3 regions of the Kitasatospora sp. NPDC088351 genome follow, and region 3 is predicted to be linked to each of the others. Evidence: riboswitches for the same ligand, from Rfam matches in the RefSeq annotation. Region 3 holds a riboswitch; each other region holds the start of a gene.

Region 1 (5,958 bases), on a different contig from region 3:
GCATGCGGACCGACACCCGGCCGTGCTTGGCGAAGTCTCCGATGTTGAACATGATGGCTCCCAGTGCAGACCCTCACACCGTGTCATGGTCAAGCACCGGCACCCATGGCCGGGCCGCCGTCCTCACCACCTCGGTCCATGCCGCCTCAGTCCGTGACGTCGAACCCGCGCCGCCGGCCGAGCACTTGGAGGCTGCGTTGACCGGGGATCCCGTTCGCGTCCGCGCCCGAGTAGCCGAGACTGCGCTGGAAGGCCGCGTACGCCTGCACCGTCCTGGTGCCGAGCGAGCCGTCCACCCAGCGCTGCTCCAGGTACCCCTCGTCGGCCAGCGCCTGTTCGACGATCCGCACCTCGGGTCCGTACGTCCGGTGGCCCTGTTCGGCGCCGGGGTCGGTCCGGGCGGCCGCGACGATGTGCGCCACCGAGACGCGCCGGGGCGAGGGCAGCGTGCCGAGCAGCCGGCGCAGCGAATCCTCGCCCGGCACGCCGTCCGCGGCGGCCCCCGTGTAGCCCAGACTGAGCTGGTAGTCCTGGTAGTTGAGGGTGTCGGCGTCCCGCCAGTCCTCGTCCGGACCGGCCGTGTAGTGCGAGCCGTGCCCGGACGCCACCAGCGCGTCGCCCACCTGCCGGACCTGCGGGCCGTGCGCGCCGTACCCGTACTCCAGGCCGTTGATGGTCACCCGGTAGCGGGCCGGCCCCGGCGTCGACCGGGACGGGGGCGGCGGAGCACCGCCCGCGCCGGCCACGATGCCCGGCAGGACGAGACCGTGGAACTGCTGCACCCGGGCATCGCCGGGGCAGGCGGTGCCGCCGTCCGACCACTCCGGGAAGAGCCGGTGAAAGCCGTAACCGGGGTCGTCGGCGGTGCGGCAGACCCGCAGCGGGATGCCGTGCCGCTGGTGCAGCCAGACCCCGACCGCGATGAACGTCCCGATCTGCGCGGCCGTCCACGGATCGGTGTGCTGGTCGTTGCTGGCCGACTCGATGCTCACCGCGCCGGTGCCGTCCGGCCGGTGGTTCGCGGCCATGTTGGCGTCGGCCCGGGTCTGGGTGCCGATGTACTGGGCGATGCCGCCGTCGTAGCCGACCCCGAAGTGCGACTCCAGGTTGGTCGAGTCCCGCCAGTACTCGTAGATGCGGCGCGGCGTCCAGGGCGCCGCCATGCTGTGAAAGATCACCTGCGTCGGCACGATCGCCGGCTGCGCGTCCGACTCGGGCTGAAGCTCCATCTTCTCAGCGCCGGGGTACCAGGCCATCCGTGTCTCCTCGCCGGGCCCACTCCCAGGGCAGTCCGCCCCTTACCCCCGGCACACGCCCCCTCGCCGCACCCACAAGGACGCCCCCACCCCAAACCCCCCGTTCAGGTGAACCCACCACCCCCGGCCCACGGTCGGCCCACCGCCTCCACCCCGGTGGAAAACGCGAAGGGCGGGTGTCGGCCTGGGGCCAACACCCGCCCTGAGCAGGCGGTTTCTCCTACCAGCGGAGAGCGTGGGATTCGAACCCACGGTGACGGGTCACGCCACGACAGTTTTCAAGACTGTTCCCTTAGGCCGCTCGGGCAGCTCTCCAGGCGGAGGTCAGCCTAACGGGTCCGGCGGGGTTCGGTGCACAGGGTTTCGGGGACGGGGTCAGTCGCCGACGCGCTCGGTGAGGGTGACCTTGGTGTTGAAGGTCTGGCCGTTGCGGGTGTACTCGACGTCGACGGTCTCGCCGGGCTTGTGCGTCCAGATCTTGCTGACCAGGGCGGGGCCGTTCTCGATCGGGCTGCCGCCGAGCTTGGTGATGACGTCGCCGGGCTTGAGGCCCGCCTTGTCGGCCGCGCCGCCGGGGGTGACGGCCGGGGTGCCCTGGATGTCGCGGGTCTGGATCTGTGCGCCGTCGCCCTTGTAGTCGTCGTTGCGGAGGACGTCGAGCTTGGCGTAGACGGGCTTGCCGGTCTTGATCAGGGTCTCGGCGACCCACTTGGCCTGGTTGATCGGGATGGCGAAGCCGAGGCCGATGCTGCCGGCCCGGCCGGTGCTGGAGGCGTTGGACTGGATCGCCGAGTTGATGCCGACCACCGCGCCGCTGGAGTCGAGCAGCGGGCCGCCGGAGTTGCCGGGGTTGATCGAGGCGTCGGTCTGCAGGGCGTTCATGTACGAGGACTGGGCGCCGGTCTCGTCGCCGGAGGCGACCGGGCGGTCCTTCGCGCTGATGATGCCGGTGGTGACGGTGGACTCCAGGCCGTACGGGGCACCGATGGCGATGGTGGAGTCGCCGACGTTGACCTTGTCGGAGTCGGCCAGCGGAAGCGGGGTCAGCTTGTCCCCCTTCGGGGGGTTGTCCAGCTTGACCACGGCCACGTCGTAGCCCTCGGCGCGGCCGAGCACGGAGGCGTTGTAGGAGCTGCCGTCGGCGAACTTGACGGTCAGTTTGCCGCCGTTGGAGGCGGGCGCCACCACGTGGTTGTTGGTGAGGATGTGGCCCTCGGTGTCGAAGACGAAGCCGGTGCCGGTGCCGGACTCGCCGTTGCCCTGCGCCTTGATGGTGACGACGCTGGGCAGCGCCTTCTGCGCGATGCCGGCGACGGAGCCGGGGGCGGGCTCGTTCTTCTCCGGGCTGTTGGCCTGCACGGTGGTGCTGCGGCGGTCGTTCGCGGAGCTGGCGCTGTTGTCGTTGCGGTCGGCGATGGTCACGCCGAGCGCGCCGCCGGCCACACCGGCGACCAGGGCGACGGCGGCGATCAGGGCGACCAGGCCGCCGCGCTTCTTGCGCGGACCGCCGGGGCCGGACGTACCGGGGTACTCGGGCGGGTAGCCGAGCGGGCCGCCGGGGTGGCCGGGACCGCCGGCGCCGCCGGCCGAGGAGTCGTGCGGGCCCCAGCCGCCGAGCGGCTGGCCCGCGCCGAAGGGGTGCTGCTGCGCGGGCGGGCCCGCCGGGGCGCCGTACGGGTCGTGGGCCGCGGCGGGCGGGGCACCGTACGGGTCGTGCGCCGCGGCGGCCGGGGCGCCCGTGGTGGCGTACGGGTTGACGGCGGGCGCGACGGGCGCCGTCGGCAGGGCCGGTGCCTCGGCGAGCGCCAGGGCGGGCGCGGCCGGCGGCCCCGCCGGGGCGGGCGGCACGACCGGCGGCGGGGCGTCGATGTACCCCGGGCCGGGGTGGCCGGCCTCGACCGGGGCGGGCGCGGACACGGGAGCGTCGGCAGCCGCGGCCGCGGCGGGTGCCTCGGCCGGCGCCGGGGCGCTGATCTTGCTGAACGCCAGCGTCGGCGTGGATCCGCCGGCCGCCGGAGCGGCGGGCGCGGCGGGCACCGCCGGTGCCACGTCGGTGGTGGTCCGGTCGGCGGGCGCCTGTGCGGGGGTGGCAGCGGCGGACGCGGACTGCTGCGCCGGACCGTCATGAGCGGGACCCACCACCCCCTGGCCGCCGGAGGGCTGTTCCCCCTGCGGCCCGGTGGACCCAACCTCGCGCTCGGTGCTCACGGACGACCTCCATAGCTGACAGGACCAAGAAGCATAGTTTTTCGCACACTCGATTCGATTGCCGTAAGGACCCTTCTGAAGAAGTCATAAGAATCCTTAGCCAGGCCCGACGGCCCCGTCCGGAAACCCGGCCGAACGCCCCCGAACCACCACCCCCACCGGCCGCTCGCCCACCGCCGCCGGATGTCCCTCGCGGCCGGGGCGCCCAGCGCCTGGCCTTGGCGTTCACCCCCGTGCCGGTTAGCCTGTCGCTCACAACTGACACGCGGGAGCTTGGACCTTCCCAGGCTGAGAGTGCGCTGGTCGACCGTACGCCACGACGTCCGTGGGCGGACCGTCGAGGGGGCGCTGACCGCCGGAACCTGTCCGGGTAATGCCGGCGTAGGGAGTATCGGCCATGCCGCCTGCTTCGCCATCCTCTTCTTCGGGCGCGCCCGCGTCCAAGGGTTTCTCCGAACCGTCCACGACCGTTCACTCCGACGCCGGTCCCCCCGCGCCCGGTTCCGCCGTGCCCGGCTCCCCCACCGCGACCGGCGCCGCCGCGGCCACCGCCGTCCTGGACCGGCCGGACCGGTCCGAGCGGGTCGAGGCGCCGCTCGTCCTGGACACCGAGCCGCCGCGCACGCTCCGCTTCCGCGACCACTTCGCGCTCTGGATGAACCTCGGCGTCAGCCTGATCGGCTTCACCACCGCCGCCACCGTGCTGGGCGCGCGGGGCAGCGAGCTCTCCCTGGCCGCCGCCGTGACCGCGATCGCGGCCGGGACCGTGGTCGGCACCGCGATGCTCGGTGTGGCCGCCCTGATCGGGGCCCGTACCGGCGCACCGGCGATGGCGAACCTGCGCGGGCTGTTCGGGACGAAGCTCTCGTACGTGCCGACGGTGCTGAACATCGTCCAGTGCGTCGGCTGGGGCGTGTACGAGCTGCTGGTGATCGCGATGGGCGCGCAGACCGTCGTCCACACCGAGGGCTACCGCTGGGCCTTCGTCCTGCTGGCGGGCGCGCTGACCACCGCGCTGACCATCTGGCCGCTGGGCTCGATCGCGGTGCTGCGGCGGTTCGTCGCCGGGGCGGTCGCGGTCGCGATGGTGTACTTCACCGTCCAGCTGGGCCGGCACGGCGTGCCGGACCCGGGCGCGGGCAACTGGCACGGCTTCCTGAAGGCCACCGACGCGATGATCGCGGTGTCGATCTCCTTCGTGCCGCTGGCCGCCGACTACACCCGGCACTCGCGCACCCCGCGCGCCGCGTTCTGGGGCAGCTTCTCCGGCTACACCGTCGCCCAGGTCTGGTGCTACGTGCTGGGCCTGATCGCGCTGCTGCAGTCCGGCGGCGACCCGGACCGGATCTTCGACTCCTTCCTGGGCGTCTGGGCCGGCTGGGCGTTCCTGCTGGTGCTGGTCCTGCGCGAGACGGACCAGTCCTTCGCCAACGTGTACTCGACCGCGATGTCCGTCCACAACCTGCTGCCCAGGGTGGACCGCCGGGTGCTGACCGGCGGGACCGGGCTGCTGATCACGGTGCTGGCTCTGCAGATCACCGAGTTCACCGACTCCTACTACGCCTTCCTGGGCCTGATCGGCTCGGTGTTCGTGCCGATGTTCGCGGTGCTGGCGGTCGACTACTTCCTCGGCGCCGGCCGGCGCGGCTGGAACCTCTCCGCCGACGCGCCGTCCCGCCGGCTGATGCTGCTGCCGTGGGCGCTGGGCTTCGTCGTCTACCAGCTGATCGCGCCGACCGCGATCGCCGGCTGGTGGACGGACTTCTGGACCTCCGTCCAGGAGGCGCTGCACTTCACCCCGCAGGAGTGGACCTCGGCCTCGCTGTTCGGCTTCCTGGTGCCGGCCCTGGCCACCTGGGCGCTCACCCCGCTGACCCGCCGGGACGCGCGGGACTGATCCGCCCCCCCACGCGAAGACGGCCCCTCAGGTTGGGGCCGTCTTCGTTTTCGCGTCACTTCCGCCGCCTATCGTGGGACGTGTGACCAGCCCCGACCTCCCCCCGGCGGCGGCGCGCACCGCGCCGTCCGTCCAGGTGATCGCCCACCGCGGATCCTCGTACGCACTGCCCGAGCACACGCTCGCCGCCTACCGGCGGGCGCTCACCGAGGGCGCCGACGCGGTCGAGTGCGATGTCCGGGTCACGGCCGACGGGCATCTGGTCTGTGTGCACGACCGCAGGATCGGCCGGGTCTCGGACGGCCGCGGCACGGTGTCCGCGATGACGCTGGCCGAGCTGGAGGCGCACGACTTCGGCGCCTGGAAGACGGGCGCACCGAGCGCGGACCCGGAGCTGCGGGGCGTTCTGCGGCTGGAGAGCCTGCTGGAGCTGGTCGCGGACTGCGGACGCCCGGTGGACCTGGCGATCGAGACCAAGCACCCGGTCCGTTTCCGGGGCCGGGTGGAGGCCGAGCTCCTGCGGATGCTGGACCGGTTCAAGATCACCGGAGACCCCGCGGACGGCCGCCCGCAGGCCCGGATCATGAGCTTCTCCGC
Region 2 (5,958 bases), on a different contig from region 3:
GACCAGGCCGTCGTCGGTGATCAGCACGTTCTCCGGCTTGACGTCCCGGTGGACCAGACCGGCCCGGTGGGCGGCGCCGAGCGCGGCCAGCACCGGCTCCAGGATGTCCAGGGCGGCCCGGATGGAGAGCGCGCCGCGGTCGCGCAGCAGGTCGCGCAGGGTGCGGCCGGGCACGTACTCCATCGCGAGGAAGACGGTGCCGCCGTCCGCGCCCTGGTCGAAGACGTTGACCACATTGGGGTGCGCCAGCCGGGCCACCGCCTTGGCCTCGCGGATGAACCGGCCGGTGAAGCCGTCGTCCCCGGCGAGCGAGGGGTGCATCACCTTGAGGGCCACGACCCGGTCGAGCCTGGTGTCGGTACCCCGGTACACGGTGGACATCCCGCCGGCCGCGATGCGCTGCTCGACCCGGTACCGGCCGTCGAGCAGGGTACCGATCAGCGGGTCGTGCAATGCCATGTCCACCCGGTGATTCTAGTGGCGCGGGCAGGGGCGGGACCCCGGGCGACACCGCGCCCGGGGCCTCTGTGCCCGGCTTGTGACACGCCCCGGCGCGCCCGGGTCAGAACGCCGGGTGCTCGCGGGTGTCCAGGTCGGCCCGGCCGGCCATGGCCGAGGAGGCCTCGGCGTGGAAGCGGCGCGGGATCCGGCCCGCCCGGTACGCCAGCCGGCCGGCCTCGGCGGCGTGCCGCATCGCGTCGGCCATCAGCACCGGGTCCTGGGCGCGGGTCACCGCCGAGGCCAGCATCACCGCGGCGCAGCCCAGCTCCATCGCCAGCGCCACGTCCGAGGCGGTGCCGGCGCCCGCGTCCAGGATCACCGGGACCCGGGCGCTCTCCACGATCAGCTGGAAGTTGTGCGGGTTGCGGATGCCCAGGCCGGAGCCGATCGGGGAGCCCAGCGGCATGATCGCCGCGCAGCCGACGTCCTCCAGCTTCCGTGCCAGCACCGGGTCGTCGTTGGTGTAGGGCAGCACGGTGAAGCCGTCGTCGACCAGGGTCTCGGCGGCGTCCAGCAGCTCGATCGGATCGGGCAGCAGGGTCCGCTCGTCCGCGATGACCTCCAGCTTCACCCAGTCGGTGCCGAGCGCCTCGCGGGCCAGCCGGGCGGTCAGCACCGCCTCGCCGGCCGTGAAGCAGCCGGCCGTGTTGGGCAGCACCCGGATGCCGTTGCGGACCAGCACGTCCAGGACGGAGCCCTGGGTGGTGGCGTCGACCCGGCGCATCGCCACCGTGGTGAGCTCGGTGCCGGAGACCCGCAGCGCCTGCTCCAGGATCTCCAGGCTGGGCGCGCCACCGGTGCCCATGATCAGCCGGGAGCCGAACGTGGTCCCGGCGATGTCCAGCAGGTCGTCCGCCATGGTCAGCCTCCCTGGACGGCGGTGAGGATCTCGATCCGGTCACCCGCGGCGAGCCGGGTCCGCGGCCACGAACCACGCGGCACCACGGTCTCGTTGAGCGCGGCGGCGACGCCGGAGTTGGCGGCGCTCAGCGCGGCCACCACCTCGGCGAGGGTGGTGGTGGCGGGCACCTGCCGGGGCTCGCCGTTGACGGTCAGTGCGATCTCGCTCATGCGGGGGCCTTCGTGGTGGAGCGGGCGGGGGAGAAGCGGGTGGGGGTGAACGGCGCCGCCAGGGCGGGCGTCTCGCCGGTGGCCAGGTACTCGGCGACCAGATCGGCCGTCACCGGGGTGAGCAGCACGCCGTTGCGGTAGTGGCCGGTGGCGGCGACGAGGCCGGGCAGGGCGGTCGGACCGATCAGCGGGGCGTTGTCCGGGGAGCCGGGGCGCAGTCCGGCGGAGGTCTCCACCAGGGGCAGCTCGGTGATGCCGGGGACGAGCTCGTGCGCGTCGCGCAGCAGCTCGTACACCCCGCCGGCGGTGACGGTGGTGTCGTACCCCTGCTCCTCGCTGGTGGCACCGATCACCAGCTCGCCGTTCTCCCGGGGCACCAGATAGAGGTGCCGGCCGCGCACCACCGCGCGCACGTTGCGGGAGAGGAACGGCCGGTACGGCTCGGGCACCCGCAGCCGCAGGATCTGCCCCTTCACCGGGCGGATCGCGGGGAGCACGCCCTCGGGCAGGCCGGGCAGCCGGTGGCTGTGCGGACCGGCGGCGAGCACGATTCGGTCGGCGGTGACGGTCTCCAGTGTGTCCAGCCGGGCGCCGACCGCGCGGTCGTTCTCGACCAGCAGTTCGGTGGCCTCTGCGCGGTGCAGCAGGACGCCGGCCCGCTCGCAGGCGAGGACCAGCGCCCTGACCAGCCGGCGGCCGTCCACCTGGTGGTCGTCGGTGACGTGCAGACCGCCCCGGACGCCGGGGGCGAGCATGGGTTCGAGCCTGCGGGCCTCGCGGCCGGTGAGCCAGTGCGAGTCCAGGCCGAGCCGCTGGTGGAAGGCGTGCAGTTCACGCAGTTCCGCGCGGTCGTCGGAGTCCAGGGCGACGGCGACGGTGCCGCACTGGCGGTAGCCGGTGTCCTGGCCGCCGCTCGCCTCGGTGAGTTCGGCGGCGAAGGCGGCATAGCGCTCGTTGGATGCCATCCCGAGGCGGAGCAACGGCTCCTCGCCGTACTGGAGTTCGGTGACGGGGGCGAGCATGCCGGCCGCGACCCGGGCGGCGCCGCCGCCGTGCGCCGGGTCGATCACCACGATGTTCCCCAGCCCGCGCCGGGCCGCGCGCCAGGCGACGGCGAGGCCGATGATGCCCCCGCCGATCACCAGGACGTCGGCATGCGCGCCCTTGGCCAAGCGTGTCAAAGTCGCTGCTCTCCCTTCGCCGGTATGACCCGGATCAGGTTCGGACGGTCGCAGGCCGTGTCAGCCCGCCTCTCAGCCCGGTCCGCCGGGCTCCCGTGAATTGGTGCCACCACCTTAACTCCGCGTCCCGCCCCGGCCGAAGGCGCGTACGAGGGGTGGACCCGAGCCCGGGTGGGGCCCGGACGGACGGCCGCCGCTGAGTACAGTGACGGCGTGGCAGAGCTGAGCGGGACGGATCAGGTGGTCGTGGTCGGGGCCGGGCTGGCCGGGGCGCAGTGCGCCGCGGGGCTGCGGCAGGGCGGCTGGCGGGGGCGGATCGTGCTGGTCGGCGAGGAGCCCCACGCGCCGTACGACCGGCCGCCGCTCTCCAAGGAGGTGCTGCTCGGCAAGGCCGATGCCACCACCCTCGACCTCGACTTCGCGGACCTGGGCGTCGAACTGCTCACCGGCCGCCGCGCCACCGGCCTCACCCCCGGGGTGCTGCACACCGACGCCGGCGATCTGCCGTACGGCACGCTGGTGATCGCCACCGGTGCCGCCCCGCGGGCCCTGCCCGGCGCCGAGCGCGCGCACCTGCTGCACACCCTGGACGACGCGCTGGCGCTGCGTGCCCTGCTCCGGCCGGGCCTGCGCCTGGTGCTGGTCGGTGCGGGCTGGATCGGCGCCGAGGTGTCCACCGCCGCCCGGGCGGCGGGGTGCGAGGTCACGGTCGTCGAGATGGGCCCGGCGCCCGTCCCCGGCGCGCTGCCCGCCGGGATCGGCCGGGCGATGGCCGCCTGGTACGCCGAGGCCGGGGTGGACCTGCGCTGCGGCGTCGGGGTCGCGGCGGTGGAGCCCGGCGCGGTGCTGCTGGCGGACGGCTCGCACCTGCCGGCCGACGAGGTGCTGGTCGGGATCGGCGCCCGGCCGGCCACCGGCTGGCTGGCCGGCTCCGGCGTCGAACTGGACGCGGCCGGTGCCGTCCTGGTGGACGAGCGGCTGCGCACCAGCCTGCCCGGCGTCTTCGCCGCGGGGGACTGCGTCAGCTATCCGTCGGCGCGCTCCGGCGTCCGGCTGGCCGTCCAGCACTGGGACCACGCGCTGCAGTCCGGCGCGGCGGCGGCCGCCGCCGTCCTCGGCGCGCAGGCGCCCTACGATCCGGTGCCGTACTTCTGGTCGGAGCAGTTCGGCCGCATGGTCCAGTACGCCGGGCGGCACGGGGCCGGTGACGAGCCGCTGTGGCGCGGTTCACCCGGGGAGCCGTCCTGGTCGGTGCTCTGGCTGCGCGACGGTGTGCCGCGCGCCCTGCTCGCGGTGGACCGTCCGCGCGACCTCGCCCAGGGCCGCCGGCTGATCGAGCGCGGTACGGCGCTGGACCCGGCCCTGGCGGCGGACCCCGCGGTGCCGCTGAAGTCGGCGCTCGCCGGGTAGCGCGGCGGGGCCCGCAGGCGGCCGCCCGGTGCTCGACGGACCTGTGACGGGTGTGCGGCGGGTGGTGAGTGGTGCGCGGCGGGCCGTGGAGGTGGCAGTCTGGTGGCGTGAGTGAGATCGAAAGCAAGATTGAAACCCTCGTTTCCGAGTGGATGTACCTGCCCGACATCTCGGAGCAGTGGGGCGTGCGGGTCACCGAGGTCCGCGACCTGGTCCGCAGCGGCGGGCTGATCGCGGTCCGGCGCGGCCCGAACAAGTCGCTGCAGGTGCCTGCCGCGTTCATCGACGGCCAGGGCCTGGTCAAGCACCTGTCGGGCACCCTGACCGTCCTGCGCGACTGCGGGTACAACGACATGGAGATCCTGGAGTGGCTCTTCACCGAGGACCCGTCGCTGCCCGGCAGCCCCATCCAGGCGCTGTGTGAGAACCGCGGCACCGAGGTGAAGCGCCGCGCCCAGGCGATGCTGATCTGATGGCGGCGGACACCCCGCGCCGGCGGCTCGCCGACGCCCGGCTCTACCTGTGCACCGACGCCCGCCGCGAGCAGGGCGACCTCGCCGAGTTCCTGGACGAGGCGCTGGCCGGCGGGGTGGACATCGTCCAGCTGCGGGACAAGGGCCTGGAGGCCAGGCAGGAGCTGGCGGCCCTGGAGGTCTTCGCCGACGCCTGCCGCCGCCACGGCAGGCTGCTGGCCGTCAACGACCGCGCCGACGTCGCGCACGCCGCCCGCCCCGACGTGCTGCACCTCGGGCAGGACGACCTGCCGGTGCCGGCCGCCCGGGCGATCCTCGGCGAGGACGTGATCATCGGACGGTCCTGCCACGCCGAGTCCGAGGTGGACGCGGCGATCGCCGAGCCCGGCGTGGACTACTTCTGCACCGGGCCGGTCTGGCCGACCCCGACCAAGCCCGGCCGCCACGCGCCGGGCCTCGGCCTGGTCTCGTACGCGGCCGCGCGGGACACCGACCGGCCGTGGTTCGCCATCGGCGGCATCGACCTCGGCAACCTGGACCAGGTGCTGGCGGCCGGCGCCCGCCGGATCGTGGTGGTGCGCGCCATCACCGGCGCGGACGACCCGCGGGCGGCCGCCGCCGAGCTGTCCCGGCGGCTGCGGGCCTGACCCCGCCGGGCCCGCCGCCGTCCGCCCGTACCCGCCCGCCGTACCCCCGGTACCGGTCAGTACTTGCGGACGGTGGCGGCCTCGGCCAGCGCCAGCAGCACCTCGCGGGCCCGCTCGTCCGCCAGCGGCGCCGCCTCCAGCGCGCCGAGCGCCTGGCGCATCAGCTCCTCGATCCGCCGCTCCACCAGCCCGGGCGCGCCGCTGCGCTCCACCAGCGCGCGCAGCCGGGTGACCTCCTCGGTCGCCAGGTCCGGTGCCCCGAGCCGCTCGTCCAGGTGGCGGGCGTCGGCCGCGGACAGCCCGCGCATGGCGTGCGCCACCAGCAGGGTGCGCTTGCCCTCGCGCAGGTCGTCCCCGGCCGGCTTGCCGGTGACGGCCGGGTCGCCGAAGACGCCCAGCAGGTCGTCCCGGAGCTGGAACGCCTCGCCCAGCGGCAGGCCGAACGCCCCGTACGCCTCGACCAGCCCGGGCCCGGCGCCGGCGAGCAGCGCGCCGATCTGGAGCGGGCGCTCGATGGTGTATTTGGCCGACTTGTAGTGCAGGACGGTCTGGGCCCGCTCCAGCGCGCCCGCGTCGGCGGAGTCGCCGGCGACCGGCTCCAGGACGTCCAGGTACTGGCCGACCATGACCTCGGTCCGCATCAGGTCGAACACCGGCTTGGCGGACAGCACCGCG
Region 3 (5,958 bases):
TGCGCCGCCAAGGCGCCCGGTGAGGAGGAGGTGCGGGCCTTCGCCGACGACGCGGTCGGCGCGCTGGCGGCCGAGCAGGGCATGCACGCCGAGTTCATGGAGGCCTTCGGCGCCAGCGCCGAACAGGCCGCCACGGAACCGGTGTTGCCCACCACCCGGGCCTACACCAGCTATCTGCTGGCGACCGTCTACGGCGGTTCCTTCGCCGAGGCCGTCGGCGCGGTGCTGCCCTGCTACTGGATCTATGCCCGGGTCGGTGACGAACTGCTCGCCAAGGGCTCCCCCGACCCGCTCTACGCGAAGTGGATCGCGACCTACGGGGACGAGACGTTCCAGGCCGTGGTGCGGCGGGTGCTGGCGCTCACCGACCGGCTCGGCGAGGAGATCTCCCCGGCGGAGCGCCGCCGGGTGGTCGAGCACTTCACCACCACCTCGCGCTACGAGTGGATGTTCTGGGACGCCGCCTGGCGTGGCGAGACGTGGCCGGTCTGATCCTCCTGGCCGGTCTGATCCTCAGGGGAGCCCCCGGGGGTCGGAGTCGGGGTGATCTCGGGGTTCTCTCCGGGCCGTTGGCTCTCGTTCCGGCACTTGCGGCCCCGTACGATCGAAGTATCGAAAGCAAACGGGATGCGGCACCGGACGGCAGCCGGCCCCGAGGGGAGAGAAGGAACGGACATGGCTGAGTTCTGGAAGTCGCTGCCCTCCTGGGTGCGCAACATCGTCGTCCCGGTGCTGGTGCTGATCCTGGCCTGGAACATCGTGGGGTTCGTGTTCGGCGTCGTCGGCGCCCTGCTGAGCGTGGTCATCAAGCTGCTGGTGGTGGTCGGCATCGCCGCCGCCGTGGTGATCCTGGTGAAGAAGGCCGCCAAGAGCTGACCCGTACGGACCCCGGACGCCCGTACCCCCTGCGTGGGGTGCGGGCGCCGGTCGTTCTGGTGGCGGCGGACAACCGACAACTAACAGATAACAGATAACAGAAAACGAATGTTGAAAGTTGTCATCCGTTACCTGTCATCCGTCAGCTGTCGTCCGCCGACCGTCGGACCCGGGCCTCCGTCACCGCGCGGTCCTCGATCGGCACCTGCTGGACCGGCCCCGGTTCCGGCCCCGGCGCCGGAGCCGCCGGCTGTTCCGGACCGTGCATGGTGGTGAGCAGCTGCCGGGCGAGGCCGAGGCCGGTGCCGCCCATGGTGAGGGCCTTGGCGAACAGCTCGCCAACCCCGTCGGCGCCGTTCAGCAGGATCATGTGCTCGACATTGCCGAAGGACTCGGCGGCGGCCAGCACGATGTCCGGCCACTTCTCCGCCAACTCCTGTGCCACCACGGCCTCCTGGTTCTCCGAGAGGGCGGCGGCCCGGGCCCGGATGCCCTCGGCCTTGGCGAGCCCGATCGCCCGGGTCGCCTCAGCGTCCGCCAGACCGCGGGCCTCGGCGGAGGCGGCCTCCGCCTCCCCGGTGGCCCTGGTCGCCTCGGCGGAGGCGAGCCCGCGCAGCTTGGTGGCCTCCGCGGCGGCCGCGGCGGCGATCTTGACCTGGCCGGCCTCGGCCGCCGCCTTCAGCTCGGTCTCCTGGGCCTGCGCCTGGGCGGCGGAGATCCGGGCGTCGCGGTCGGCCTCGGCCCTGGTGCGGGTCTCGTACGCCTTGGCGTCGGCCGGCTTGCGGACGTCGATCTGCAGCTGCTGCTCCTTGCGGCGGGCCTCCAGCTCGGCGACCTTGGTCTCCTGGACGACCACCTCCTGCCGGGCGGCGGCCTGGGCGAGCGGTCCGGCCTGCTCGGCGCGGGCGTTGGCGGTGTCCCGTTCGGCCTGGTAGGCGGACTGCTGGATCTGGCTGTTGCGGGTGGCCTCGGCCTTGCGCGCGGCGGCCTCCTGCTCCGCCTCGGTGGCCATCCGGTCGGCCTCGGCCTGGGCGATCCGGGCGTCCCGCTGGACGGCGGCGGCGTGCGGGATGGCGAGGTTCTTGATGTAGCCGGTGGGGTCGATGATCTCCTGGATCTGCAGGGTGTCGATGATCAGCCCGAGCTTCTCCATCTCCAGCCCGGAGGCGGCCCTGGTCTCCCCGGTGAGCCGCTCGCGGTCCCTGATCATGTCCTCGACGGTGAGCCCGCCGACGATCGAGCGCAGGTGGCCGGCGAAGACGTTGTGGACGCGCTGGCTGATCAGCTTCTGCTGGTCGAGAAAGCGCCGGGCGGCATTGGCGATGGAGACCTCGTCGTCGCCGACCTTGAAGATCACCACGCCTTTGACGTGGACCGGGATGCCCTGTGAGGTGACGCATTCGACGTTCAGCTCGGCCTCGTTGAGGTCCAGTGAGAGCCGGCGGACACCCTGGAGACCCGGCGTGACGAAGGTCCCGCGGCCGGTGACGATCCGGAAGCCCAGACCGTCGCCGACCCCCTCGGTCCGGTGCCGGGAGCCGGAGATGATCAGAGCCTCGTTGGGCTCCGCCACCCGCCACATGAGTTTGAAGAGCGTGATCCCGAAGACCAGCGCGGCGACGACGGCCCCCGCGATGATGAGCACCATGGTTCAACTCCCCCTTCCGGCGCATGAGATGCGCCGGTTCGGATTGTCCGCTCAGGGCAACTCGAAGGAAAGGGAAGTGACGTGACGGGCTGTCACAAGCGTGTCACGGGAAGACCGGTGCCACATAGACGGTCCGGGGCGGGTGGTACTCGACCACCACCACCGGTGTGCCGACCGACAGCCGGTCGCCCGGTACGGCGAGGTAGGCCAGGAAGGCCTCCGTCCCCTGGCGCTCCCTGACGTGCACCATCACCTCGCCGACCAGACCGGCTCCGACCGGACCGGTGACCCGCCCTGTGCTTCCGACCACTACGGCCTCCCTCGTCGCCTGCCCGTGTGACTGCCAGTCTGCCGGGCCGGGCTCCCCCGGTGGGCCCGCCGGCCGAATCGCCGGGCACCGACCCCCTCTGGACCAGCCGCGATCGGCTCGCTACGGTGTTGGACGTCATGCGCGGGCAATACCGCCTGCGGACACGGGAGCTCGGAGCACCGGGCTGAGAGGGCGCTGACCGGGACGTCGCTGGACGTGCCGAACGCTGCGCCGACCGCAGGAACCTGACCGGGTAATGCCGGCGTAGGGAGTTGAAGGTCTGATGACCACTTTTGATGCACAGCCGCAGTCTGCCCAGAACGCCGCCGTCAGCAGCGCGGGCACCGGCTATCCGACCCCGGCCTGGCGCAAGGCCTACCGCGACGGGTCCCGCCCCGACCTGCGCGTTCCGTACCGCGAGGTCGTGCTCACCAACGAGAAGAGCGTCCCGCTCTACGACACCTCCGGGCCGTACACCGACCCGGCGTACGAGCCCGACGTACGGCGCGGCCTGCCCGCGCTGCGCGACGCGTGGATCCGCCAGCGCGGCGACGTCGAGGAGTACGACGGCCGCGAGGCCCGCCCCGAGGACGACGGGATCAAGCACACCTCGCCGCGCGGCGGAAACCTGAAGAACCTGGACGCCGTCTTCCCCGGCCGCCCGCGCCGCCCCCTGCGCGGCCGCGGCGACGCCGCAGTCACCCAGCTCGGCTACGCCAAGCGCGGCATCGTGACCCCGGAGATGGAGTTCGTCGCCCTGCGCGAGGGCCTGGCGCCGGAGTTCGTCCGCTCCGAGGTGGCGCGCGGCCGGGCCGTCATCCCGGTCAACGTGAACCACCCCGAGGTCGAGCCGGCCGCCATCGGCACCAACTTCCTGGTGAAGATCAACGCCAATATCGGCAACTCCGCCGTCACCTCCTCGATCGAGGAGGAGGTGGAGAAGATGACCTGGGCCACCCGCTGGGGCGCGGACACCGTGATGGACCTCTCCACCGGCCGCAACATCCACACCACCCGCGAGTGGATCCTGCGAAACTCCCCCGTGCCGATCGGCACCGTGCCGCTCTACCAGGCGCTGGAGAAGGTCGACGGCAAGGCCGAGGACCTCAGCTGGGACGTCTACCGCGACACCGTCGTCGAGCAGTGCGAGCAGGGCGTGGACTACATGACCGTCCACGCCGGAGTGCTGCTGCGGTACGTCCCGCTGACGGCCCGCCGCAAGACCGGCATCGTCTCGCGCGGCGGCTCGATCATGGCCGCCTGGTGTCTGGCGCACCACCGGGAGAACTTCCTCCACACCAACTTCGAGGAGCTCTGCGACATCCTCGCCCGCTACGACGTCACCTTCTCGCTCGGTGACGGCCTGCGGCCCGGTTCGATCGCCGACGCCAACGACGAGGCGCAGTTCGCCGAACTCCGGACGCTGGGCGAACTCGGCCGGATCGCCCGGGCCAAGGACGTCCAGGTGATGATCGAGGGCCCGGGCCACGTCCCGATGAACAAGATCAAGGAGAACATGGATCTCCAGCGGGAGATCTGCGACGAGGCGCCGTTCTACACCCTCGGCCCGCTGACCACCGATGTCGCCCCCGGCTACGACCACATCACCTCGGGCATCGGCGCCGCGATGATCGCCTGGTGGGGCACCGCGATGCTCTGCTACGTCACCCCCAAGGAGCACCTGGGCCTGCCCAACCGGGACGACGTGAAGACCGGCGTCATCACCTACAAGATCGCCGCCCACGCCGCCGACCTCGCCAAGGGCCACCCCGGCGCCCAGGCCTGGGACGACGCCCTCTCCGACGCCCGCTTCGAGTTCCGCTGGGAGGACCAGTTCAACCTGGCCCTCGACCCGGAGACGGCCCGCGCCTTCCACGACGAGACCCTCCCCGCGGAGCCCGCCAAGACGGCCCACTTCTGTTCCATGTGCGGCCCGAAGTTCTGCTCGATGAAGATCAGTCAAAAGATCCGGGCCGAGCACGGCGAGGGCTCCAGTGCCGTGGAGACCGAGTTCGACGCCGAGGCCCTGGCGGGCATGAAGGCCAAGTCCGAGGAGTTCGCCGCCCAGGGCAACCGGGTCTACCTCCCGCTCGCGGACTGATCGGGCTCCACCGTCGGCATGGGCCGGGAGCGAAGCCGGGCTCGCGGCCCATGCCGACCGACAGCAGTGCCGGGAAGCGGAGGGGCTTCCCGGCACTGCGCTCAGGCTGCCCGCCCGGCGCTGTAAATGATCGTTATGGGCAGGTGCCGCACGTTGAGGCGGTTCGCATCCCCGGCTTCGCTCGCAGCCACGACGGTGTCGAGCCCGCCCTCTGCCGAACGTTCCGGGAACGGCCGGTGCCCCGGGCCGCGAAGGTTGCCCGGGGCACCGGTGTCGGTCAGTTCTGGGCGGTGAAGGTGGACGGGACGGGGGTGCCGATCACGGTCAACGACGCCTTCACGCCGATGTCGACCGGGCCCTGGTCGGTGTCCGGAGCGAGGCTGAGCGAGCCGGAGAGGTAGGACCACTGCCCGGTGTATTCGGTGAGCGACAGCCGCACGTTGTAGTGGTGGCTCGCACCCTTGCCGAGACCGCCGGCCACCGGCGGCAGCTTCCAGACGTTGTCCGAGCCGGGGACCGTGATCCACTGGTCGTCCTGCAGCACGTCCAGCTTGAGGGTGGCCGGGATCGGGCGGGAACCGTCGCTGAAGCGGAGCGTCGGGTTGATCGTCGAGTCGATGCCCGCGCCGTTGTTGGTCAGGCCGAGATCGGTCTCGAACGGCTCCTTGTACGAGACGGTGCCCATGTTCTTCGTGAAGGTCTGGACGAGGGCGCCGGTGGGGGAGGCGACCGGCAGGGTCACCGGGTCGCTGTTGGTGCTGTCGTTCAGGTCGTTCACCAGCCCGACCTGCACGGCGGTGTCGTCCGCCGGGAGGGCGGCCTTCAGCTTGAAGGAGACCGCCCAGCTGTAGGTCGTGTGGGCCGGCACCTTGAAAGGCACGAAGTACATGGAGTTCTCGGGCACGACGTAGCCGGAGAAATCGCTGTTGTCGCCCCAACTCATCAGGCTGTAGGTGGCCGGTGCGGAGATCGCCTTGGCGCTGAAGTCGATCCAGGTCCATCCCCTCGGGGCGGAGCCCACCG

What was found. A riboswitch is a leader RNA that binds a small molecule or an ion and turns the genes downstream of it on or off. The one in region 3 is predicted to bind thiamine pyrophosphate.
Region 1: another riboswitch for thiamine pyrophosphate. It lies ahead of AB0P06_RS00375 (cytosine permease); the one in region 3 lies ahead of thiC (phosphomethylpyrimidine synthase ThiC).
Region 2: another riboswitch for thiamine pyrophosphate. It lies ahead of thiO (glycine oxidase ThiO); the one in region 3 lies ahead of thiC (phosphomethylpyrimidine synthase ThiC).

The regions. Positions count from the first base shown of each region.
Region 1 is NZ_JBFBIL010000001.1:92,114-98,071, reverse strand. Features, by position in the region: gene AB0P06_RS00395 (MerR family transcriptional regulator) at 1-52, opposite strand, end outside; gene AB0P06_RS00390 (peptidoglycan-binding protein) at 147-1,256, opposite strand; tRNA gene AB0P06_RS00385 (tRNA-Ser) at 1,484-1,571, opposite strand; gene AB0P06_RS00380 (trypsin-like peptidase domain-containing protein) at 1,632-3,464, opposite strand; TPP riboswitch at 3,720-3,869, shown strand; gene AB0P06_RS00375 (cytosine permease) at 3,973-5,361, shown strand; gene AB0P06_RS00370 (glycerophosphodiester phosphodiesterase family protein) at 5,444-5,958, shown strand, end outside.
Region 2 is NZ_JBFBIL010000013.1:35,617-41,574, forward strand. Features, by position in the region: gene pknB (Stk1 family PASTA domain-containing Ser/Thr kinase) at 1-459, opposite strand, end outside; gene AB0P06_RS12895 (thiazole synthase) at 563-1,360, opposite strand; gene thiS (sulfur carrier protein ThiS) at 1,363-1,572, opposite strand; gene thiO (glycine oxidase ThiO) at 1,569-2,753, opposite strand; TPP riboswitch at 2,748-2,860, opposite strand; gene AB0P06_RS12910 (FAD-dependent oxidoreductase) at 2,967-4,163, shown strand; gene AB0P06_RS12915 (Rv2175c family DNA-binding protein) at 4,271-4,636, shown strand; gene thiE (thiamine phosphate synthase) at 4,636-5,283, shown strand; gene AB0P06_RS12925 (polyprenyl synthetase family protein) at 5,340-5,958, opposite strand, start outside.
Region 3 is NZ_JBFBIL010000075.1:18,473-24,430, forward strand. Features, by position in the region: gene tenA (thiaminase II) at 1-492, shown strand, start outside; gene AB0P06_RS33050 (DUF5326 family protein) at 676-876, shown strand; gene AB0P06_RS33055 (SPFH domain-containing protein) at 1,019-2,524, opposite strand; gene AB0P06_RS33060 (hypothetical protein) at 2,628-2,834, opposite strand; TPP riboswitch at 2,988-3,122, shown strand; gene thiC (phosphomethylpyrimidine synthase ThiC) at 3,118-4,935, shown strand; gene AB0P06_RS33070 (hypothetical protein) at 5,213-5,958, opposite strand, start outside.